2 regions of the Oceanobacter sp. 5_MG-2023 genome follow, and region 2 is predicted to be linked to the other one. Evidence: riboswitches for the same ligand, from Rfam matches in the RefSeq annotation. Region 2 holds a riboswitch; the other holds the start of a gene.
The links. Region 2 has a riboswitch for thiamine pyrophosphate ahead of thiC (phosphomethylpyrimidine synthase ThiC). Riboswitches for the same ligand answer to the same signal wherever they lie in the genome.
Positions count from the first base shown of each region.

Region 1: another riboswitch for thiamine pyrophosphate. It lies ahead of Q4551_RS00280 (TonB-dependent receptor); the one in region 2 lies ahead of thiC (phosphomethylpyrimidine synthase ThiC).

Region 1 is NZ_JAUORS010000001.1:52,071-62,628, reverse strand. It holds gene Q4551_RS00295 (ATP-binding protein) at 1-621, shown strand, start outside; gene Q4551_RS00290 (malic enzyme-like NAD(P)-binding protein) at 834-2,096, shown strand; gene htpX (protease HtpX) at 2,218-3,099, opposite strand; TPP riboswitch at 3,254-3,359, shown strand; gene Q4551_RS00280 (TonB-dependent receptor) at 3,472-5,601, shown strand; gene Q4551_RS00275 (hypothetical protein) at 5,683-5,952, shown strand; gene pnuC (nicotinamide riboside transporter PnuC) at 6,227-6,859, shown strand; gene Q4551_RS00265 (phosphotransferase) at 6,844-7,749, shown strand; gene Q4551_RS00260 (homoserine kinase) at 7,783-8,769, opposite strand; gene Q4551_RS00255 (DUF2782 domain-containing protein) at 8,782-9,084, opposite strand; gene polA (DNA polymerase I) at 9,188-10,558, shown strand, end outside.
Region 2 is NZ_JAUORS010000004.1:42,220-52,777, forward strand. It holds gene Q4551_RS04125 (alpha-amylase family glycosyl hydrolase) at 1-1,115, opposite strand, end outside; gene Q4551_RS04130 (PaaI family thioesterase) at 1,346-1,846, shown strand; gene Q4551_RS04135 (PaaI family thioesterase) at 1,843-2,334, shown strand; TPP riboswitch at 2,354-2,456, shown strand; gene thiC (phosphomethylpyrimidine synthase ThiC) at 2,612-4,555, shown strand; gene Q4551_RS04145 (FAD-dependent oxidoreductase) at 4,548-5,726, shown strand; gene Q4551_RS04150 (MoaD/ThiS family protein) at 5,723-5,926, shown strand; gene Q4551_RS04155 (thiazole synthase) at 5,930-6,751, shown strand; gene Q4551_RS04160 (thiamine phosphate synthase) at 6,783-8,513, shown strand; gene htpG (molecular chaperone HtpG) at 8,710-10,558, shown strand, end outside.

The sequences.
Region 1 (10,558 bases), on a different contig from region 2:
GCCCGTAAAAAAGATCAGCAGCAGCTCGTTGCGGCAGAACATGACCGTATCGAACGGGCCGCGTTTCAGGTGGAAAATCTTATCAGCCAGATTCTGGATCTGGCTCGTTTGTCCCAGTTACGGGCTGGCCAGCTGCAGCTGGAAGAACGCAGTCCTTGTGAGCAAGTGAATGGCTGGTTGCAGGATGCTGAGCTGGAGCTGGAATCCCGGCACATCAAGGTAACTTGCGACTGTTCCAAAGCACCGGCCCAGTGTTCCTGGGATTGGGTGCTGATTGAACGGGCGGTTGATAACCTGCTGCGTAACGCCATTCGGTATTCACCGGACGGTGGCTGTTTGTTGGTAGAAGTGGCTGAAGTGGGAGATCGTGTGGATATTTCGGTCATGGATCAGGGGCCTGGTGTGCCCGACGATATGCTGGAATCCATTTTTGCACCCTTTACCCAGGTTGATCATGCCCGCAGTCCCGGCGCCGGGGATATAGGCTATGGTCTGGGCCTGGCATTGGTCAGGCGAGTGGTGGAATTGCATGGCGGGAAAGTGGTCGCTGAAAACCGTCATCCTGGTCTGTGTGTTGCCCTACAACTACCAGTCGTTAATGTACCTACGACTTTTGTATGAATACTCTGGTCGAATCTTGCGGTAGATCAGGGCAATTCAAATCAGCGCAAAAGAACAGCAGTCGCCTGGAACATTTCAAGGATATAGTGGAAATACCCGGGGCTTTTTGCTATTAAGGGTGCCCCTTTCGCAATTGTTGTCTAATTGGACAACGCGTTATGCGTCGAGCCCAGGGATATTAACACCACAAAAAAAACGACTGGATGAGCACTATGTCAGAAGATCTCAAGCAAGCAGCTCTGGATTATCATCAATTTCCCAAACCGGGCAAAATCAGTGTCGAACTGACCAAACCTGCCGCCACCTCACGCGATTTGTCGCTGGCGTACAGCCCAGGTGTGGCTGAGCCGGTCAAGGAAATTGCTGCCGACCCTGAAAATGCCTACAAATATACCGGCAAAGGGAATCTGGTTGCCGTGATTACTGACGGTACCGCCATTCTGGGGCTGGGAAATCTGGGGCCACTGGCATCCAAACCCGTCATGGAAGGCAAATCTTTGCTATTCAAACGTTTTGCGGGCGTTGACTCTATCGATCTGGAAGTGGAAAGCGAAAGCCCACAAGCCTTTATCGATACCGTGCGTCGCATAGCGATTACTTTTGGTGGCATCAACCTGGAAGACATCAAGGCACCTGAGTGTTTTGAAATCGAACGCACCCTGATCGAACAGTGCGATATTCCGGTATTCCACGATGACCAGCACGGTACTGCAATCGTTACGGTTGCCGGTGCCATGAACGCATTGGAAGTTGTTGGTAAAAAAATCGAAGACGCCAAAATGTGTGTCGTCGGTGCCGGTGCTGCAGCAATCTCATGCTCCAAGCTGATGATTCTGGCCGGTATGAAACCAGAAAACATCTTTATGTGTGACCGCAAGGGCGTGATCCATTCCGGTCGTGATGACCTGAACCAGTACAAAGCCATGTTTGCTGTCGATACCGACAAACGCACCATTGACGATGCACTGGATGGCGCGGACATCTTCCTTGGTCTGTCTGGTCCTAATATGGTGACTGGTGAACAGATCAAGGCCATGGCAGCCGATCCGGTTATCTTTGCTTGCGCCAACCCGGTACCGGAAATCATGCCGGAAATCGTATGGGAAGCGCGTCCTGATGCCATCATGGCAACCGGTCGTTCTGACTATCCGAACCAGGTAAACAACGTACTGGGCTTCCCGTTCATTTTCCGTGGTGCTCTGGACGTACGTGCCAAGCGCATCAACGAAGAAATGAAACTGGCAGCAGCCAAGGCGCTGGCGGGACTGGCGAAAGAGCCAGTGAGCCAGGAAGTGCTGGATGCATACGGTCTGGAGTCTCTGGCTTTTGGTCGCGAATACATCATTCCGAAAGCAGTCGATTCCCGTCTGTTGGGCGCGGTGTCTTTTGCCGTTGCACAAGCTGCGATTGAAACCGGTGTAGCAGCAGGCCCAATGCCTGCCAACTACCCGTTAAAAACGATTGCTGATATCTGATCTGGCGATTGTTTGATACAAAAAAACCGCCCCTCTTGCGAGGGGCGGTTTTTTTTGTGGCCAGCGTTTTTGATGACACGGTTATCAGGCGTTGTGGCCAGCCATTGTTGTGATCTGGTGATCAGACGCTGTAACGCTGACGCAAGGCGTTGATACGATCTGTCAGTGGCGGGTGAGACGCGGCCAGCGCTGCCAGTTTGCCTTCACCAGCAATACCAAAGGCGACCAGCTCGCCATTCAACTCGCTGGGTTGGTCATAACTTTCCTGTAACCGTGCCAGCGCATTGATCATGGCGACCGGGCTGACCAGGTCAGCTCCGGCAATATCGGCACGATACTCACGACGACGACTGAACCAGGCGACAATAAACGACGCCAGGATGCCAAGCACAATTTCGGATACAAATGTGGCGATAAAAAAGCCGATGCCTGGACCGTTTTCGTTTTTCAGAATAGCCTTGTCGACAAAATTACCAATAATACGGGCAAAGAACATCACAAAGGCGTTGATTACCCCCTGAATCAGGGCCAGCGTCACCATATCCCCGTTGGCAACGTGACCAATCTCATGGCCCAGCACGGCTTTTACTTCGTCTTTGCTCATGCGTTGTAGCAGACCGGTTGAAACCGCCACCAGAGCATCGTTACGATTCCAGCCAGTGGCAAAGGCATTGGGTTGATGAGAGTTGAACACCCCCACTTCCGGCATGCCGATCCCAGCCTTGTCGGCCAGCTCTTGCACCGTGCTGACGAGCCATTGCTCGCTGGCGTTATGGGGGGATTCGATTACCTGGACGTTCATGCCGCGCTTGGCCATCCACTTGGACAGCAGCAAGGACACGGCAGAACCCGCCATACCAAACACCAGACAGAATATCAGCAGGTTGCCAAAATCCAGCCCTTGCTGTGAAAAGTAGCTGCCAACGCCGAGAATCGACAAGGTAATACTGGCGACCAGAATCACCGCCAGGTTGGTGGCCAAAAACAGGATAATGCGCAACATGATATTCCTCCTGTGGAATGAATTAGGCGCAAATATGAACTCTCATTATGACCACAAGATTGAGACGATGACGGCGTAATTCAAGTAAAAGAATGCGACAGCAAGAACGAAATCCGGTGCAGGATTGGTATCCGATGGAATATCCGTATAATGGCCGCGTCCCAGGGGGTGGCTGGATCAGCCTGAGACTTGCCAAATGGCATAAACCCCTAGAACCTGATCCGGTTAGTACCGGCGTAGGAATGGGCGAGTGCTGTGAGTTATTCCTGGCATATCGACAGTCTTTTTGTTGCTAAATGGATTAGCGACCTACGCGTTATCCTGTACACCAAACCGGGTCTCCTTTTTGAATTATTTAAGAGGACAGACCCAATGATATGTCGCAAGACACCTTTATTCCTGGCCGTATCCGCGGCTGTATTCACCCTGTCAACGTATGCCGACCAGTCTGCCATGGAAGAAGTGGTCGTGACGGCGGATTTTCGCCAGACCGATGTCCAGTCCATTCCGGAAGCAACGACCGTTGTTGGTGCGGCTGCTATTGAACAGCGCTCGGCGGATCATCTCGAAAGCCTGCTGGCGCTGGCTCCCAACGTCAACTTTACTTCCGGTGCTTCCCGGGGGCGTTTTTTCCAGATTCGCGGTATTGGTGAACGCAGCCAGTATGTGGACCCGGTCAACCCATCGGTGGGTTTGCGGGTTGATGGCATCGACATGACCGGGCTGGGCGGTGGTGCAGGTTTGTTTGATGTGCAGCAGGTCGAGGTCTTGCGCGGCCCACAAGGCACCCGTTTTGGTGCCAATGCCCTGGCCGGTATGATCAATATCGAAAGTAATGATCCAACAGAACAGTTTGAAGGCATGGTGTCGGGCAAACTGGGTAACTACAACACCAAAGCCCTCGGTGCCGTGGTGTCAGGGGAAGTCGGCCCGGGATTGAATATGCGCTTGTCGGCGCATCAGAACAGCTCGGATGGGTATATTCACAACGCTTACCTCGATCGTGATGACACCAACAATATCGATGAACAGCTGGTACGTCTGAAAGGCAATCTGGCGCTGGATGAGCGTAATACCCTGGCACTGACCTGGTTGTATATCGATGTGGATAACGGCTTTGATGCCTTTTCTCTCGATAATAACCGCACCACCTATTCCGATAATCCGGGTGTTGATCGGCAGAATACCCATGCCGCCGCCCTGACCTGGACATCGGAAATGGCCGAGGCGTTTGATCTGCGCGTGCATGCCTCTGGCAGCAACGGCAACACCGAATACAGCTACGACGAAGATTGGGCTTATGGCGAATACGATGGCACCACCGACAACATCTGTGTAACGCCGGGCACTTGTTTGGCCAATCAAGGAGGGTATAGCTCTACTGACCAGTATCTGCGCGACCACCGCCGCCGTGAACTGGACGTGCGCTTGACCTCTACCGAAGCAGGACAATTGTTCTCCGGTTCGACCGACTGGGTTGTGGGTGTATATCGTATGACCCGCTCAGAAGATATGACCCGCTTCTATACCTGGAATACGGAGACCTTTTTCAGTGACCTCAACACCGCTTCCACGGCGGTCTATGGTGAATTGTCCGTTCAAGCCAGCGACGACCTGGTGGTAACGACGGGTGTGCGCAGTGAACAGTGGAACACCGACTATGACGACAGTAACGCCATTAACAATGACCGCACTGAAAGCTTGTGGGGCGGTAAAGTGGCGCTGGAATACCTGCTTAATAGCAACCAGCTGGCTTATGCGTCATTGGCGCGTGGTTATAAAGCCGGTGGGGTGAATACCGACCAAGACATCAGCGAAGACCATCGCACTTTCGATACCGAGTTTAATAATGCGCTGGAAGCCGGATTAAAATCCAGCCTGCTCGACGACACCTTACGCACTCGTGTAGCGGCCTTTTATATTCAGCGTAAAGACCAGCAAGTCAAAAGTTCGTTGGCGGTACAAAACGAAGATAACAGCGGTATCAGCTTCCAGGACTATCTGGCCAACGCCGCCGAAGGGGTTAACTACGGTCTGGAACTGGAAACCGACTGGGCACTCAGTGAACAGCTGAACTGGACTTTCAGTGGTGGCTGGTTACAAACCAAGTTTATCGACTATCAGTACGAAACCGCCGATGGCACCTTCAGCATGAACGGTCGTGAGCAGGCTCAGTCGCCGACGTACAGCTTTGCCAACAGTCTGGCTTATGCGGTTGGCAACGGCCTGACGTTGGTACTGGAAAACGAAGCCAAAGACAGCTTCTACTTTTCCGACAGTCATTATGAAGAATCCACCGCCTATGTCATGTGGCATGCCCGGGTGGCGTATGATGGTAGCAATTACCAGCTGGCCGTGTACGGCCGTAACCTGACCGATGTCGAGCAGGAAGTCCGTGGTTTCCACTTTGGTAATGACCCCCGTGACGGCTACACCAACGAGCGCTGGGTACAGTATGGCGACCCGCGACTGGTTGGCGTGGAAGGCAAATACTATTTCTGACCGGTTGTTTATTCAGGCCAGTCACTGCTGACTGGCCTATGCTTTATTCCCGTAATCCCATCCTAATCTCAGGAGTACCGTATGGAACTTTCCGTTGATATCAGCGCATACCCATTGGCAGACAAATATATCCCCGCGATCAAAGACTTTATCGAGCGTCTGCAAGGGACCGAAGGACTGACCGTGGTGTGCAATACCATGTGCACCCAGGTGTTTGGTGACTACGATCTGGTCATGAATACCATTGCCGCAGAAATGAAACACTCGTTCGAAACCTATGGCAAAGCCATTTTTGTCTATAAGATGATTCCGGGTGTGAATCTGGACCCTGCGCTCAAGCCACACGGCTAGGCTTGGGGATTGGGTTTGAGGGCCAGGTTTAAGGGGTGTCGTGGGAACAGGATTGGATGCCTCGGCGGCGGTGATCAACCGCCGTACTGACATCACGACCAGCACGACCAGCACGACCAGCACGACCAGCACGACCAGCACGACCAGCACGACCAAGACCAGAACCACAGACACCAAATCATCGCCACGACCCTGTAACGCCCATAAGGCGCTGCTCTGGTTGTGCGAGACAACTCCGAGGTAATCCAATCCGATGGATAACATAGTGAGCCAGATGACAGCTGCTCTGGCTGCCCAAAGCCTCCCCGAGGTCATTGCCGTGGTGCTGGGGCTTGCTTATCTGGTACTGGCCATGCGTCAGAGTAACTGGTGCTGGTATGCGGCCTTTGGCAGTACTGCCATTTTCAGCTGGTTGTTCTGGGATGTCAGCTTGCTGATGGAATCGGCGCTGAATGTCTATTATCTGCTGATGGCTCTCTATGGCTGGTGGGCCTGGCAGCATTCCGCTGCGGATGAAACCACCGAAGAACTGCCAATCCAGCGCTGGAACCTGACACAGCATATGCTGACACTGGCGGCCATTGCTGGGCTGACACTGGTGAGTGGTGCCTTGTTACACAGCAATACCAGCGCGGTCATGCCTTATCTGGATTCCTTTACCACCTGGGGCGCGGTGATCACTACCTGGATGGTGACTCGTAAAGTGCTGGAAAACTGGCTTTACTGGATTGTGATCGATGCCGTGGCGATTTATCTGTATATCGACCGTGAGTTGTATCTGACCGCCACCCTGATGGCTATTTATGTGGTGCTGGCTGCCATCGGCTGGTTTGTCTGGCATAAGGATTATCGTGACCAGAGTGTGCGGCACAACCATCGGGATGCACCCGATTGGCAGCAAGTTTGAGCTGGCTGTTTCTCCCCTGCACTGAGCCGCCACACGACGCTCAGTGTCAGCATATTCTGGCGGAATGGCAGAACTGGGACCTGTGTGATCACGCCCCTGGTGTGGATGACATGGTGTTGATGACCGGCGGCCTGACCAATCGTAGCTGGGCACTGACACTGGATTCTGGCGAATACGTGGTACGGCTCAGTGCAGCCAACAGCCAGTCGCTGGATATTTGTCGTGAAACCGAATACCGCATTCAACAGCGGGCCGCCCAGGCTGGTCTGGCACCCCGGATACGTTACCGCAGTGCCGATGACAGTTACTGGATCGTCGACCGGGCCGATGGCCCGGAACTGTCGGAGTGTATGCGCGGTAGCATCAGCACTGAACTGATGACCATACTGGCGCAACAACTGATCCGGCTTCATACCTTGCCCTTCGGTCCAGATTTGCCTGAGCTGCATGTGGCGGTCAAGGCCGAGCACTACTGGCGTGCCATTGAAGCTCGCTGGCCCGGAGACTGGAGCCAGCAGCGATTACCGTTGCAGCACTTGCTGGCCGAGGCGCCAGGGCCAGAACGGGCGCTGTGTCATATGGACCCGAACCCGCTTAACTGGCGCTTACATCAGGGACGCTGGATTCTGATCGATTGGGAATATGCCGCGGTGGGTCATCCTTGTTGGGATATCGCCGGGTTGGCAGTATCAGCCAACATGAAAGCAGAGCAGCAACAGCAGTGGTGCGCTCTGTTTGGCATTGATGTCATGGGGAAGGATTGGCAACGGGCCTTGCTGCAAGAGCACTATTTTGCGGTGCTCTGGTATGGCGTACAGGGCATGATCGACCAGCCCCGGCTGGTGGCCGAGCTCGACGAGCTGCATCGTGCGGCTCGCCAACTGGACTGACCCGCAGCAAGCCGGGTTCCATGGCCCGTCGTATTAAGCGGCGGGCTGGCGTCTGCGGCACAGTTTGTCGCGGTATTCCGCCGGATCCTTGCTGATCGCCATTTGCCCGTCGGCGGCGGTCAGCTGGGCTGACTGCAGCTGTTGGGTCAATATCCGGCTGAGCCAGAATCTCAATGCCGCGCCACGCAAGGCCATTGGCCAAAGCGCCTGTTCGGCTTCAGTGAACGGCCGTACCGACTGATAACCCTCCAGCAAGGCCTCCAGCAAGTTGTACTGCCAGTTACCATGGCTGTCGCAACACCAGTCGTTGGCAGCAATGGCAAGGTCAAAAATCCAGGCGTCCTGACAAGCGTTATACAAATCCAGAATGGCCCCCAGTTTCGGGCCAGCAGCGGTATTTTCAAACAACACGTTATCGTGGAACAGATCACCGTGAATCCAGCCATGGGGTAACGACAGCCAGTCTCCCCGGATCTGTTGCTGCTGCTGGATCTCATCTCGCAACAGGGCCATATCGGCTTCATTCAGGACATGGGTCAGTGTGCCCGCCATATAAGTCCACCAGTCGAGACTGCGACTGTTGGGGCGCTGGACATCAAGGTCTGCTGCCGCCAGATGCAATTGTGCCAGTCCGGCGGCGGCCTGGCGGGCATGACTGGCAGTTGGATGCTCGACATGCTCGCCCGCCAGACGCGGACACAGAATTGCCGGTTTGTGTTCGAGGGAAAACAGCCACTGGCCATCACGATTGGCGATGGGTGCGGGCACAGGTAACGATGACGATTGCCCGGCAGCATTGGCGCGGCCAAGATGATTGGCCAGCGCAACAAATTGCTCGACTTCATCGGCAGCATGGTGCTCAAACAACGTCAGCACAAACTCACCGGCCGTGGTAGTGACAAAGTAATTGGTATTTTCAATACCTCCGGCGATGCCGCGCAAAGACAGCAGCGAGCCGAGCTCGAATTGTTCGAGCCAGACGGCCAGAGTGGATTGTGGGACGGGCGTATAGACAGACATAACGTGATTATATCACCAGCGGAAGATAACCCATTTGGGTACGACGATATCGGGATTGTCTTTGCGGACAAAGTTATCCCCTTGAGATTCTGGTACCAGGTAATACGGCTTGCCTACTTTGGGCTCGACCTTGATTTCAACCAGTTCGCCATTGACCCGGAACTCATAAAAGGTTTTGTCGCCATCATTACGGATGGTAACAGACTCTCCACTTGGGTCGGCCGCAAAGCCAACGCTCGAAAACAGCGCTGAAGCCAGAGTAACACCCAGCATCACGGTGGCACGACGGAGGTTCAGACGAGTCGGGGTCTTCATGTTAGGATGCCTTTCAATTTCAATTCTTCCTTATTGTATGCCGACCCGGACGTGAACCCCAGCGCCAGCGGCCGGATTTTGCCGAGTCTACAGGAATTCTGTTATGCCCAAGTCTGTTGTTCTTATCGACGGATCTTCCTATCTGTTCCGTGCCTTTCATGCCATTCCACTGCTGACCAATTCACGCGGTGTGCACACCAATGCAGTGAAAGGCGTGATCAGCATGATCAAACGACTGCAAAAAGACTATCCCGATGCCCAGATGGTGGCGGTGTTTGATGCCAAAGGCAAAACCTTTCGTAACGATATGTACCCGGAGTACAAAGCCAATCGCCCGCCAATGCCGGACGAGCTGCGCGAACAAATCGCCCCCATCCATGACATCATCCGCGCCATGGGCCTGCCGCTGCTGATTGTCGACGGTGTGGAAGCCGACGACGTTATCGGCACGTTGGCGGCCCAGGCCGAAGCCAGCCAGTGTCAGGTGGTTATTTCCACTGGCGACAAGGACATGGCGCAGCTGGTAGACCCGCACGTTTCGCTGATCAATACCATGACCAGCACCTTTCTGGATGTCGACGGGGTAAAAGAAAAATTTGGCGTACCTCCAGAGCACATCATCGACTACCTGGCGCTGATGGGCGACAAGGTCGATAACATTCCCGGCGTGCCCAAGGTTGGTGAAAAAACCGCCGTCGGGCTGGTGGCTGGATTAGGCTCGCTGGAAACCATCTACGCCAATCTGGATCAGGTCAAGACCCTCAGCTTCCGTGGTGCCAAAACCCTGGCGCCAAAGCTGGAAGAACACAAGGACCAGGCCTTTCTGTCGAAAGAGCTGGCCACCATCAAATGTGATGTCGAGCTGCCGCAATCGCTGGGAGAGTTGCACAGTACGACAACCGACACCGATGCCTTGCTGGCGCTGTATCAGAGCATGGAATTCAAAGCCTGGATCGCCGAGTTATCGGAGGCATCCAGTAACCCGCCCGAAGCCAACAGCTCTGACAGCCGACCCTCAAGTGCCAGCGCTGAACAGCCGTTGGCAACCGCTGCTGACACCGCCACGGAAGTGGATGTCCCGACCGTCAGTGCTGAACCGGGTGAATACGAGCTGGTGCTGACGCAGGCCGACCTCGACCGCTGGGTTGAGCAGCTCAAAGCCAGTGAACTGTTTGCCTTCGATACCGAAACCACCTCGCTTAACTACAAGGACGCCCGCATTGTGGGCGTCTCGTTTGCGGTGGAAGCCGGCCAGGCTGCTTACGTACCATTGGCACATGATTATGACGGCGCACCGGAACAGCTCGACCGCGACACCGTATTGGCACAACTCAAGCCGCTGCTGGAAGATAACAACCACAAAAAAGTCGGCCAACACATGAAGTACGACGCCCACGTACTGGCCAACCACGGTATTCACCTGCAAGGGGTGCAGTTCGATACCCAGCTGGAAAGCTATGTGCTGGATTCCGTC
Region 2 (10,558 bases):
TAATACAAAAAGGGTGTACCGCGTAGTGTCAGCAGCAGCATCGCCAGCAGACGTGCCCGTTCGAGGCTGTGCTTGTGAGGTGGTTGTTCAGCCTGGGTGCGGTCTGAGTGAGCGGCATAACGGCTGATATGGCGTTTGATATCATGGTTGCTGAGGGTGTAATTCGGCCAGTTCTCGTGCCCTAGCAAGTCGATCCACTGATGAATGACGGCACGGAATGCTCGGGCTGAAAATGGAGCCCGCAAAAAAGCCAGATTAAACGCCAAGTGCAGTTCATCACCATTGCCGCAGTAGCTGGCGGGCAGGCTGGCATCATCTGAATCGGCGATAAATATTTCTCCGACCATCATGCGGTCCGGGTACTGATCAACCCACGAGCGCATCTGTTTGAGCAGCTCGTGCATTTCTGGCTGGTCCCGGTCGTGAATATGTCTCTGACGGTCGTAAGGCCGTGCCGGTTTGAGCCAATCTGTCGGGTTGTTCTGCAGGTCTCTGGCCTTGTAAAAAAGATTGACCACATCGAGACGAAAGCCATCGACGCCGCGGGCCAGCCAGAATTCCATCACGGCTTGTATCGCTTGCTGTACCTCAGGGTGACGCCAGTTTAAGTCTGGCTGTTGGGGCAAGAACGAATGAAAATACCAGGCTTTTCTGACGGGATGCCAGCTCCAGCCAGAACCACCAAAGCATGCCTGCCAATTATTCGGACGGGTGTTACCCTCGTGCCAGAGATACCAGTCGGCCTTGCTGGATCCAGGTTGGCAGCTATCGATAAACCAGGGGTGTTGATCCGATGTGTGGTTGGCGACCAGATCCAGAATAATACGAATATCACGCTGATGGGCCTGTTGCAGCAGCTGGTCAAAATCGGCCAGGGTACCAAATACCGGGTCAATAGCCTGGTAATCACAGATGTCGTAGCCAAGATCCAGCATCGGTGACGGGTAGACAGGTGAGAGCCAGATAGCATCGATACCCAGCGAATCCGGCGTTCCGTCATTAAGGTAATCGAGGCGGCTGATCAGTCCTTGCAGGTCGCCAATACCATCATTATTTGAGTCCTGAAAACTGCGTGGATATATTTGATAAACGACTCCATGTTGCCACCAGTTCATCCTCTTGCTCCTGTCGCGAAAACCTGACGGTAGATTCCGGCCGTGACAGGGATATGACGAACCTGTCAACAACCGTCAGAGTGAGCAAGGGGACTGGTTTTACCGCAGCGCTGGATGGTGCCGGGGCCGATTGGTGTTGACCTGAAGGCATGGTTGGCATGGATGTCTTGCGTGGTGGACTATCTTGGGTATTATTCCAAAAAGTTAATTATAAAAGAGACGAGTGAATTATGGGCAATAATGAAACCGTCGAGCCGATTTCTGACGCCGAGCGTTTTGCACGCGCAGCGCGTTTTATCTCGGTGTTGCGACATTGTCAGGTACTGGGTATCTCTCTGGTTTCTGCGGATGCCAACGGGCTGGTCATGATGCTGCCCTATGCGCCTGAACTGGTTGGTAATCCGATCACCGGAGCCTTGCACGGCGGCAGTTTGACGACTCTGATGGATACTGCCTGTGGCACCGCGGTAGTCAACGCCTTGCCGGGATTTGAGTTGTGCCCGACGCTGGATTTGCGGGTGGATTATATGCGTTCGGCTCGCAGCGGTCAGAACCTGTTGGCTCACGCCAGTGTGCAGCGGGTCACTGCCTCGGTGGTGTTTGCCGACTGTCGGGTGGTGCAGGCCGATGATGGTGAAGTGATCGCCAAATGCAATGCAACGTTTATGCGCTTGACGCATTTGCAACCGGCCAATGCGCTGGCAACGGGTATTCAGGGAGACAACGGATGACGGATCAAACGACCACCCAGCAGGATGATTTTGCCAGCAAGGTCCAATATGCCCGCGCCAGTGGAGACTATCAATCCTTGATGAATGCGATTCCCTATGCGGCGGTTATCGGTGCCGAAGTATTGCAACAAGAGGGAGAATTATTATTTCGCTTACCCAGGAACCCGGACAATATTGGTAATCCATTATTGCCAGCCATTCATGGTGGCGTGATTGGTGGATTTATGGAATTGGCAGCCTCGATTCAGGTGCTGATCCGTGCGGAACCCATGGGTTTGCCCAAACTGATCGACTTCTCGCTGGACTATCTACGGGCCGGGCGCGATCAGGATACCCTGGTTGATTGCCAGATCTGGCGACAAGGGGTGCGAGTGGCCAATGTGGCTATCACTGCCTGGCAAAGTGACCGGCAACAACCGATTGCCACGGCCCGGGCACATTTTCTGCTGAGTGCTTCTTTTGGCGTAGAAGGCTTGTCGCCGTCATAAATAGCGTTTAATCTGCTCGAACATTCTGTCGGGGTGCCTCATTGGAGGCTGAGATCGCAATTGCGGATCCCGTTGAACCTGATCTGGTTAGTGCCAGCGTAGGGAACAGAAAAGTCACGTATGATCCGGCATCCTTTTACTGTGATGGATGTTTGGGTTCTGCATGAAGGTATCAGTTGCCCGGCTGAACCTGATACGTGATCGGCCATGACCCGCCTCTTTTCTTTCTTGTACCGCTGCCTGCCTGATCCTTTCCATATTCAGAGAGGTATCAAGTATGGCTTCCGCCAACAATGAAACACATGACAAAACACACGGCAATACCGCCAATGCCGAGTCGCCACTGACCCAGGCGCAGCTGGATCGCTTGAGTTATCCGGCCTCACGCAAGGTCTATATTCAGGGCTCCCGGGACGATATACAGGTCGGAGTTCGGGAAATTGAGCTGACGCCTACCCAATTGAGTGATGGCAACACCGAGCATAATCCACCGGTGCGGGTTTACGATATGTCGGGCCCGTACAGTGATCCGGCGCTTGATCTGGATCTTGCCAAAGGCTTGTCCGCACTGCGGCAACCGTGGATTGACGAGCGCTCCGATACGGAAGTGCTGGCCCAGTCCAGCTCATATTTCAGCCAGACCCGCGATATGGATTTGCGTTACGAGCAGTGGCGTATGAAAACTGAACGCAAGCCACGGCGTGCCTTGCCGGGCAACAATGTCACCCAGTTGCATTATGCCAGGCAGGGGATTATCACCCCGGAAATGGAATACATTGCCATCCGCGAAAACCTCGGGCTGACCGAGCAGGCGTTAGCCGATGCGCTGACACAGCAGCATCCGGGGCAAAGCTGGGGTGCCAATATTCCTGCCTTGATTACCCCGGAATTTGTTCGTGATGAGGTTGCGCGAGGACGGGCGGTGATCCCGAATAATATCAATCACCCGGAAAGCGAGCCGATGATTATTGGCCGTAACTTCCGTACCAAGGTCAACGCCAATATTGGCAACTCGGCCGTTACCTCTTCCATTGCCGATGAAGTGGAAAAGCTGGTATGGGCAACCCATTGGGGGGCCGACACCATTATGGATTTGTCGACCGGGCAAAACATTCATGAAACCCGTGAATGGATTCTGCGTAACTCGCCGGTGCCTGTTGGTACCGTACCTCTATATCAGGCGTTAGAGAAATGCGGAGGCATCGCAGAAGACCTGACCTGGGAATTGTTCCGCGATACCTTGATCGAACAGGCTGAGCAGGGGGTGGATTATTTCACCATCCATGCCGGGGTGCGGCTGGCACATATTCCGCTGACCGCCAAGCGGGTAACAGGCATCGTCAGCCGGGGTGGTTCGATTATGGCCAAGTGGTGCCTGGCGCATCACCAGGAAAGCTTTCTGTACAGTCACTTCGAAGACATCTGCGACATCATGAAAGCCTACGATGTCTGTTTCTCTTTGGGAGATGGCTTGCGCCCCGGTTCGATTGCAGACGCCAACGATGAAGCCCAGTTTGCCGAATTACACACCCTGGGCGAACTGACCAAAATTGCCTGGCAGCACGATGTGCAGACCTTTATCGAAGGGCCTGGTCATGTGCCAATGCATATGATCAAGGAGAACATGGATGAGCAATTAAAGCACTGCCAGGAAGCGCCGTTTTATACCCTGGGACCGCTGACCACCGACATTGCGCCCGGTTACGACCACATTACATCCGGCATTGGCGCCGCCCTGATCGGTTGGTACGGCTGCGCCATGCTGTGTTATGTCACCCCCAAGGAACATCTGGGTTTGCCCAACAAGGAAGATGTCAAACAGGGCATGATGGCTTATCGCATCGCGGCGCATGCGGCGGATCTGGCCAAGGGACATCCCGGTGCCCAGATACACGATAACGCCATGTCCAAAGCACGGTTTGAATTTCGCTGGCAGGATCAGTTCAACCTGGCGCTGGACCCGGAGACAGCCCGGGCCTATCACGATGAAACCATGCCAAAAGAAGGCCATAAACTGGCGCATTTCTGTTCCATGTGTGGCCCCAAGTTTTGCTCCATGAAAATATCCCAGGAAGTACGAGACGCTGCTAACGCGGAACAAGCCCAGCAAGCGATGGCCGACAAGGCTGAAGAATTTCGCCAGCAAGGCAGCGAGCTTTACCATCCCGCCAGTAGCACCGATCAGATGAGCGAGGTTGACGAGGCACTGGATAATGCATAACCGCTGCGAGTATGACTGGGAGGCGTGGAAAGCCTCCGGAGCCGAAATCTGTATTGCCGGAGCTGGCTTGATCGGGAGCCTGATTGGCTGGCGACTGGCACGTCAGGGTTATCGGGTTCACCTGTTTGAAGCCAGTGAGGAAGAGCCCCTCGCACCAGCAACTCCCCGGGCCGCGGCACATACCGCCGCCGCCATGGTGGCCCCCTACAGTGAGTTGCCGCTCTGTAGCCCGAATCTTTTCCGGATGGGATTGCAGTCGCTGGAACTATGGCCAACCCTGTTGCAGGCGTTGTCGGCCGACACTGGGGAAACGATCGATTTTTGCCGGGGAGGGACTCTGATGGTGGCCCATCCCGCCGATAATGGTCTGCTGGATGATATGGGGCGATGCCTTGCACGGCATCATGTTGGAGCCGAGCAGGGTATTGCCTGGCAAAATCGCCAGCAAATCGAGGCGCTGGAGCCGCACTTGTCGGAGCAATTCCGGCGCGGCCTCTGGCTGATGCCGGAAGGTCATCTGGAAAATCGCCGTCTATTGGTTTTGTTACATCGGGCCATTATTTCCGCTGGTGGAAAAATCAGTCTGAATAGTCCGGTTGATTACGTTGCTGAAGACGCGCACAGCCATTGGTATGTGAACCAACAAGCTTATCCGGCAGTGTTATGGATTGATTGCTGTGGTGTTGGCGCCCAGCGTTGGCGGTCACAAGTGCGCGGTGTGAGGGGCGAGGTAATCTGGATTGAGGCACCGGATGTTGAAATTCAGCGGCCGGTACGATTACTGCACCCCAAATACCATCTGTATCTGGTTCCCAAGGAGCAGGGGCGCTACATCTTGGGGGCCACTGAAATTGAAAGCTCTGATCGATCCCCCGTCAGTGTGCGCTCAGCGCTGGAAATGCTCAGTGCCCTGTATGCCTTGTCACCAGCGCTGGCAGAAGCCCGCATCCTGGAGCTGGCCTCCAATTTACGCCCGGCACTGAGCCACCATGAACCTGAAATCACCCGCTCTGCCGGAACGCTGGCAGTGAATGGTTTGTACCGCCATGGGTTTTTATTGTCACCGGCGCTACTCGGCCGTTTGCAGCAAGAGTATCAGGTACCGCTGGGGTTGATGCCGCTAGCGGCGGCCAGTCGTCAGACCAGCGCAACAGCGGAGGCCACAGTATGAAGATATGCCTCAACGGAGAATGGTTACAAGTGAGTGTATTACGGTTGGATGAGCTGCTGCAGCAACAAGGGTTCGCTGCTGCCGCGGGCAATTTTGTGGTTGCCGTGGACCAGCGCCTGATCCATCAGGGCCAATATCATGAGCTGGCACTGGTTGATGGTATGCAGGTTGATATCTTGGGCGCAATGACAGGAGGGTGATGCATGATCGTACCAACAGTAAAACAGACGGTAACACTGGCCGAAGAGGACATTGCCGGACGATTGTGGCTGGGCAGTTCATTATACCCTTCGCCAGACCTGATGGCCGAAGCGATCACCGCTGCCAGCCCCGGCTTTGTGACGGTGGCATTACGTCGCCAGACGGCTCGCAATATTGAAGATAACGGTCACTGGGCCTTGCTGAAAGAAACGACCAGTCGGACGGGTGCCCGGTTATTACCAAACACGGCCGGGTGTTTTACTGCCAGAGAAGCGATTCTGATGGCAACGCTGGCCCGTGAATTGTTTGCCACATCCTGGATCAAGCTGGAAGTGATGGGAGATGACTATACTCTCCAGCCCGATCCGTTTGAGCTGCTGGAAGCCGCCCGCGAGCTGGTTTCCCAGGGCTTCAAGGTATTACCGTATTGCACCGAAGATCTGGTGCTGTGTCAGCGCTTATTGGATGCCGGTTGTGTTGGCATCATGCCTTGGGGGGCACCTATTGGCAGTGGCTGTGGTCTACAAAATCCGGAAGGGCTGAAACGTTTGCGGCAACGTTTGCCGGAAGCCTTTATGGTGATTGATGCCGGGCTGGGGAAGCCATCCCAGGCAATGCAGGCCATGGAGCTGGGCTTTGATGCCGTGCTGCTGAATACCGCCGTGGCCCAGGCAGAGCAACCAGTGGCCATGGCTTCTGCGTTTGCTGCGGCTGTTTCCGGTGGGCGTATGGCCTACGAAGCCGGGTTAATGACCGAGCGGCCGCAAGCCAGCCCGTCAACACCGCTGCTCGGGTTGCCTTTCTGGCACCAGACAAGTTCTTAATACACAACGTTTTCAAGGAGGTAAACGACGCGTGACAACGCTTTTTTCAGAATGTTATTGCGGCACACCCAAGGCACCGTCCGAACGCGCCAGAATCTGGTCAATTACAGCGTCTGACTGTTCGGCGGGAGCGGGTATGCAGGCCGATGTGTCGATGGCACAAGCCATGGGGGTGGATTGTGCCACCCTGGTGATTGCGATCACCGCGCAAAGCAGCCGCGGCGTACAGGCGGTTGAGCCGGTGACGCAATCAATGCTGGATGCCCAATGGGTGGCATTACAGGATGATGGCTGGCCACAGGCGGTTCGTCTGGGCTGGATTCCCCCCGACCCGGAGTTGTTCCGTTGGCTGTTACAACGGCTACAACTGCTGAAACAGCGTGGGGTTCCGATTATCTGGGACCCGGTGCTGGGGGCAACCGGAGGCGGTCTGGCCAGTTGGCATTGCCTGGATGAATACGCCGGGTTATTGAAGCTGACCGATGTGATTACGCCCAATGTAACGGAGTTATTACGGCTGACCGGTGATTCGGATATTCATCGGCAGGGGATTTTTACGGCCGCCCAGACCCTGTTGGCGGCTGGTGCCGGGGCCGTTCTGGTGACAGGTATTACGGCGCTGCAACTGGATTTGAAAAGCGATGAGGGACAGCACTGCCGTCAGGGAGAAAATATTCTGGTTGACTGGTATATCGGCCCGGACAGCGAACAGGAAGCCGCGGCGGGCATCGATATCCAGGCGCTGGACCCGGAGCAGCGACTGGCACCGTCATTTATGTTGATGCATTACCGCTTGCCCTGGTCAGCCCATGGCACCGGTTGTCATCTGGCTGCGGCTCTGGCTGCCGGACTGGCTTCCGGATTACGTCGTTATGACAGTGTGGTGCTGGCGGTGGCGAATACCCTGGCCAGCCTGGCGGCGTCCAGCCAGCGTGCTTCTGGCTATCATCAGCTGCACGCCGCGGATGTGCGTCAGCTCGCCTTCGCCCAGCTGGGGCTGGAACTGTTACCGCTTACCAGCAGTGCTTCATTGACATCTGACCGGATGTTTTTTTCCCGAACCTTCCCGGCGTTACCACATAGCCTGGGACTGTATGGCCTGGTTGATAATCTGGCACATTTACGGCGGTTGCTGAAACTGGGGATCGACAGCCTGCAATGGCGGGTCAAAAACCCTGGCCCGGACTATCGTGACGAAACCTGGGAAGCCATTCGGTTATGTCGCCATGCCGGTGTGCCACTGTTTATCAATGACGACTGGCAACTGGCACTGGAACTGAAGGCCGATGGGGTACATCTGGGGCAGGAAGATTTGTTGGAAGCCGACCTGGTGGCCCTGTCCGAAGCGGGATTGATGCTGGGGATCAGTACTCATAGCGAGTGGGAAATACTTCACGCGTTGCGTTATCAGCCGTCGTATATTGCTTTTGGCCCGGTGTTCAAGCCACTTTCCAAAACACTCAAGTATCCTCCGCTGGGGTGCGATACCTTGAGCCGTTGGGTGCGACGCAGTGATGCGGTTGCCCTGACCTGTATTGGTGGTATTACCACTGAGACGATTCAGCCGGTTGCTGCCAGCGGGATTCGTTCTGCTGCTATTGTGACCGCACTGGCTGATGATGATGGACTGGAAGACCGGTTACAACAATTGCAGTGCTGGTTTCCGCCTCGAAGAGAGCGTTTTGGTGAGGGAGTAGAAACCTTGAAAATACGGAAATCACAACACCTGTCACCCCGGATCTGTACGATTTGCAAACACTGAACTGCCTTTATATCGCCTGTTGGCATGGTATTTTCTGACACTGGCGTTGATAGATGTCTCTTTGGGCTTGAAAAGCGATGGGCTGTCCCCACCTTGTAGCCATGACATGTAGCGACCACTCGTATTGTGAGTGGTCGCCGGTTTTTTGATACAGGTAACGGAGTACACCGCGGGTGTACTGAGACAGGAGACAGGCATGACCGTAGCTAGCAAAGAAACGCTTGGTTTTAAAACCGAAGTAAAACAACTGTTGCATTTGATGATTCACTCCTTGTATTCCAACAAGGAAATTTTCCTGCGTGAATTGATTTCCAATGCGTCGGATGCTTGCGACAAATTGCGTTTTGAAGCGTTACAAAACGACGCTCTGTTTGAAGGCCAGAGTGAACTGGCGGTGCATATCGATTTTGATGCCGATGCGCGCACCCTGACCATTACCGATAACGGCATTGGTATGAACCGGGATGATGTTATCAATCATCTGGGTACCATTGCCAAATCAGGTACCGCCGAGTTTCTTGGCAACCTGACTGGTGATCAAAAACAGGATTCCCAGCTGATCGGCCAGTTTGGTGTCGGTTTCTACTCTGCCTTTATTGTGGCCGACAATGTCGTGGTGGAAACCCGTCGTGCCGGAGAAGCAGCGGACCAGGGGGTTCGGTGGGAATCCGCCGGTGAAGGCGATTTCTCGCTGGAGCCAATCGACAAGCCTGAACGCGGTACAAAAATCATCCTGCATCTGAAAGCCGATGAAGCTGAGTTTGCTGATAACTACCGTCTGCGCTCACTGATCAAAAAGTATTCTGACCATATTGCGGTACCGGTTTTCTTGCCACCAGAAATCAGTCCCGATGACGAGGCTGAAGACAGCGAAGCCAGCAAGGCACCTGAAGCGGTTAACCAGGCCAAAGCCATGTGGACCCGCTCCCGTTCAGAATTGACGGATGAAGAGTATCAGGAGTTCTACAAACACATTTCCCATGACTGGAATGAGCCACTGACCTGGATGCACAACCGGGTGGAAGGCAAACTGGATTACACCAGTCTGCTGTATATTCCCTCCAAGGCACCGTTCGACATGTGGAACCGCGACAGTGCCCGGGGCCTGAAGCTGTATGTGCAACGCGTCTTTATTATGGACGATGCCGAGCAGTTCCTGCCGCTGTACCTGCGTTTTGTAAAAGGGGTGCTGGACTCCAACGACCTGTCACTGAACGTCTCTCGTGAGATCCTGCAACAAGACAAGCAGGTCGACAGCATGCGTTCGGCACTGGTCAAACGTATCCTCGATACCTTGACCAAACTGGCGAAAAACGACAGCGAAAAATACCAGACCTTCTGGAACGAATTTGGTGACGTATTAAAAGAAGGCCCAGCGGAAGACAATGGCAACAAGGAAAAAATTGCCGCCTTGTTCCGCTTTGCCACTTCGACCAGCGAAGGCGAAGCCCAGACCGTTAGCCTGGCGGATTATGTCGCGCGTATGCATGAAGGCCAGACAAAAATCTACTACATCACCGCCGAATCCCACGCGGCTGCCATGGGTAGCCCACACATCGAATATTTCCGCAAAAAAGGTATCGAGGTCCTGTTGCTGACCGATCGTGTGGATGAGTGGATGGTTGGTCATCTGAATGCCTTTGATGGCAAGTCATTCCAGGACATCACCAAAGGTGAACTGGACCTTGATGAACTCGCTGATGAAGATGAAAAGAAACAACAGGAAACCCTGCAGGAAAGCCATAAAAGCCTGACTGAGCGGTTGGAAAAAGTACTGCCGGATGTCAAGGATGTACGAGTCACCTCACGGTTGACCGATTCTCCCGCCTGTCTGGTGGTCGGCCAGTTTGATATGGGTGGCCATATGCGGCGCATGCTGGAAGCCGCTGGTCAGTCGATGCCAGAGCCGGAGATTACGCTGGAAATCAACCCGACGCATCCGCTGATCGAGCGTCTGGATCATGAACAGGATGAAGACCGTTTTGCTGAACTGGCTGGTCTGATCCATGCCCAGGCGCAGTTGGCCGAAGGCAGCCAGTTGAAAA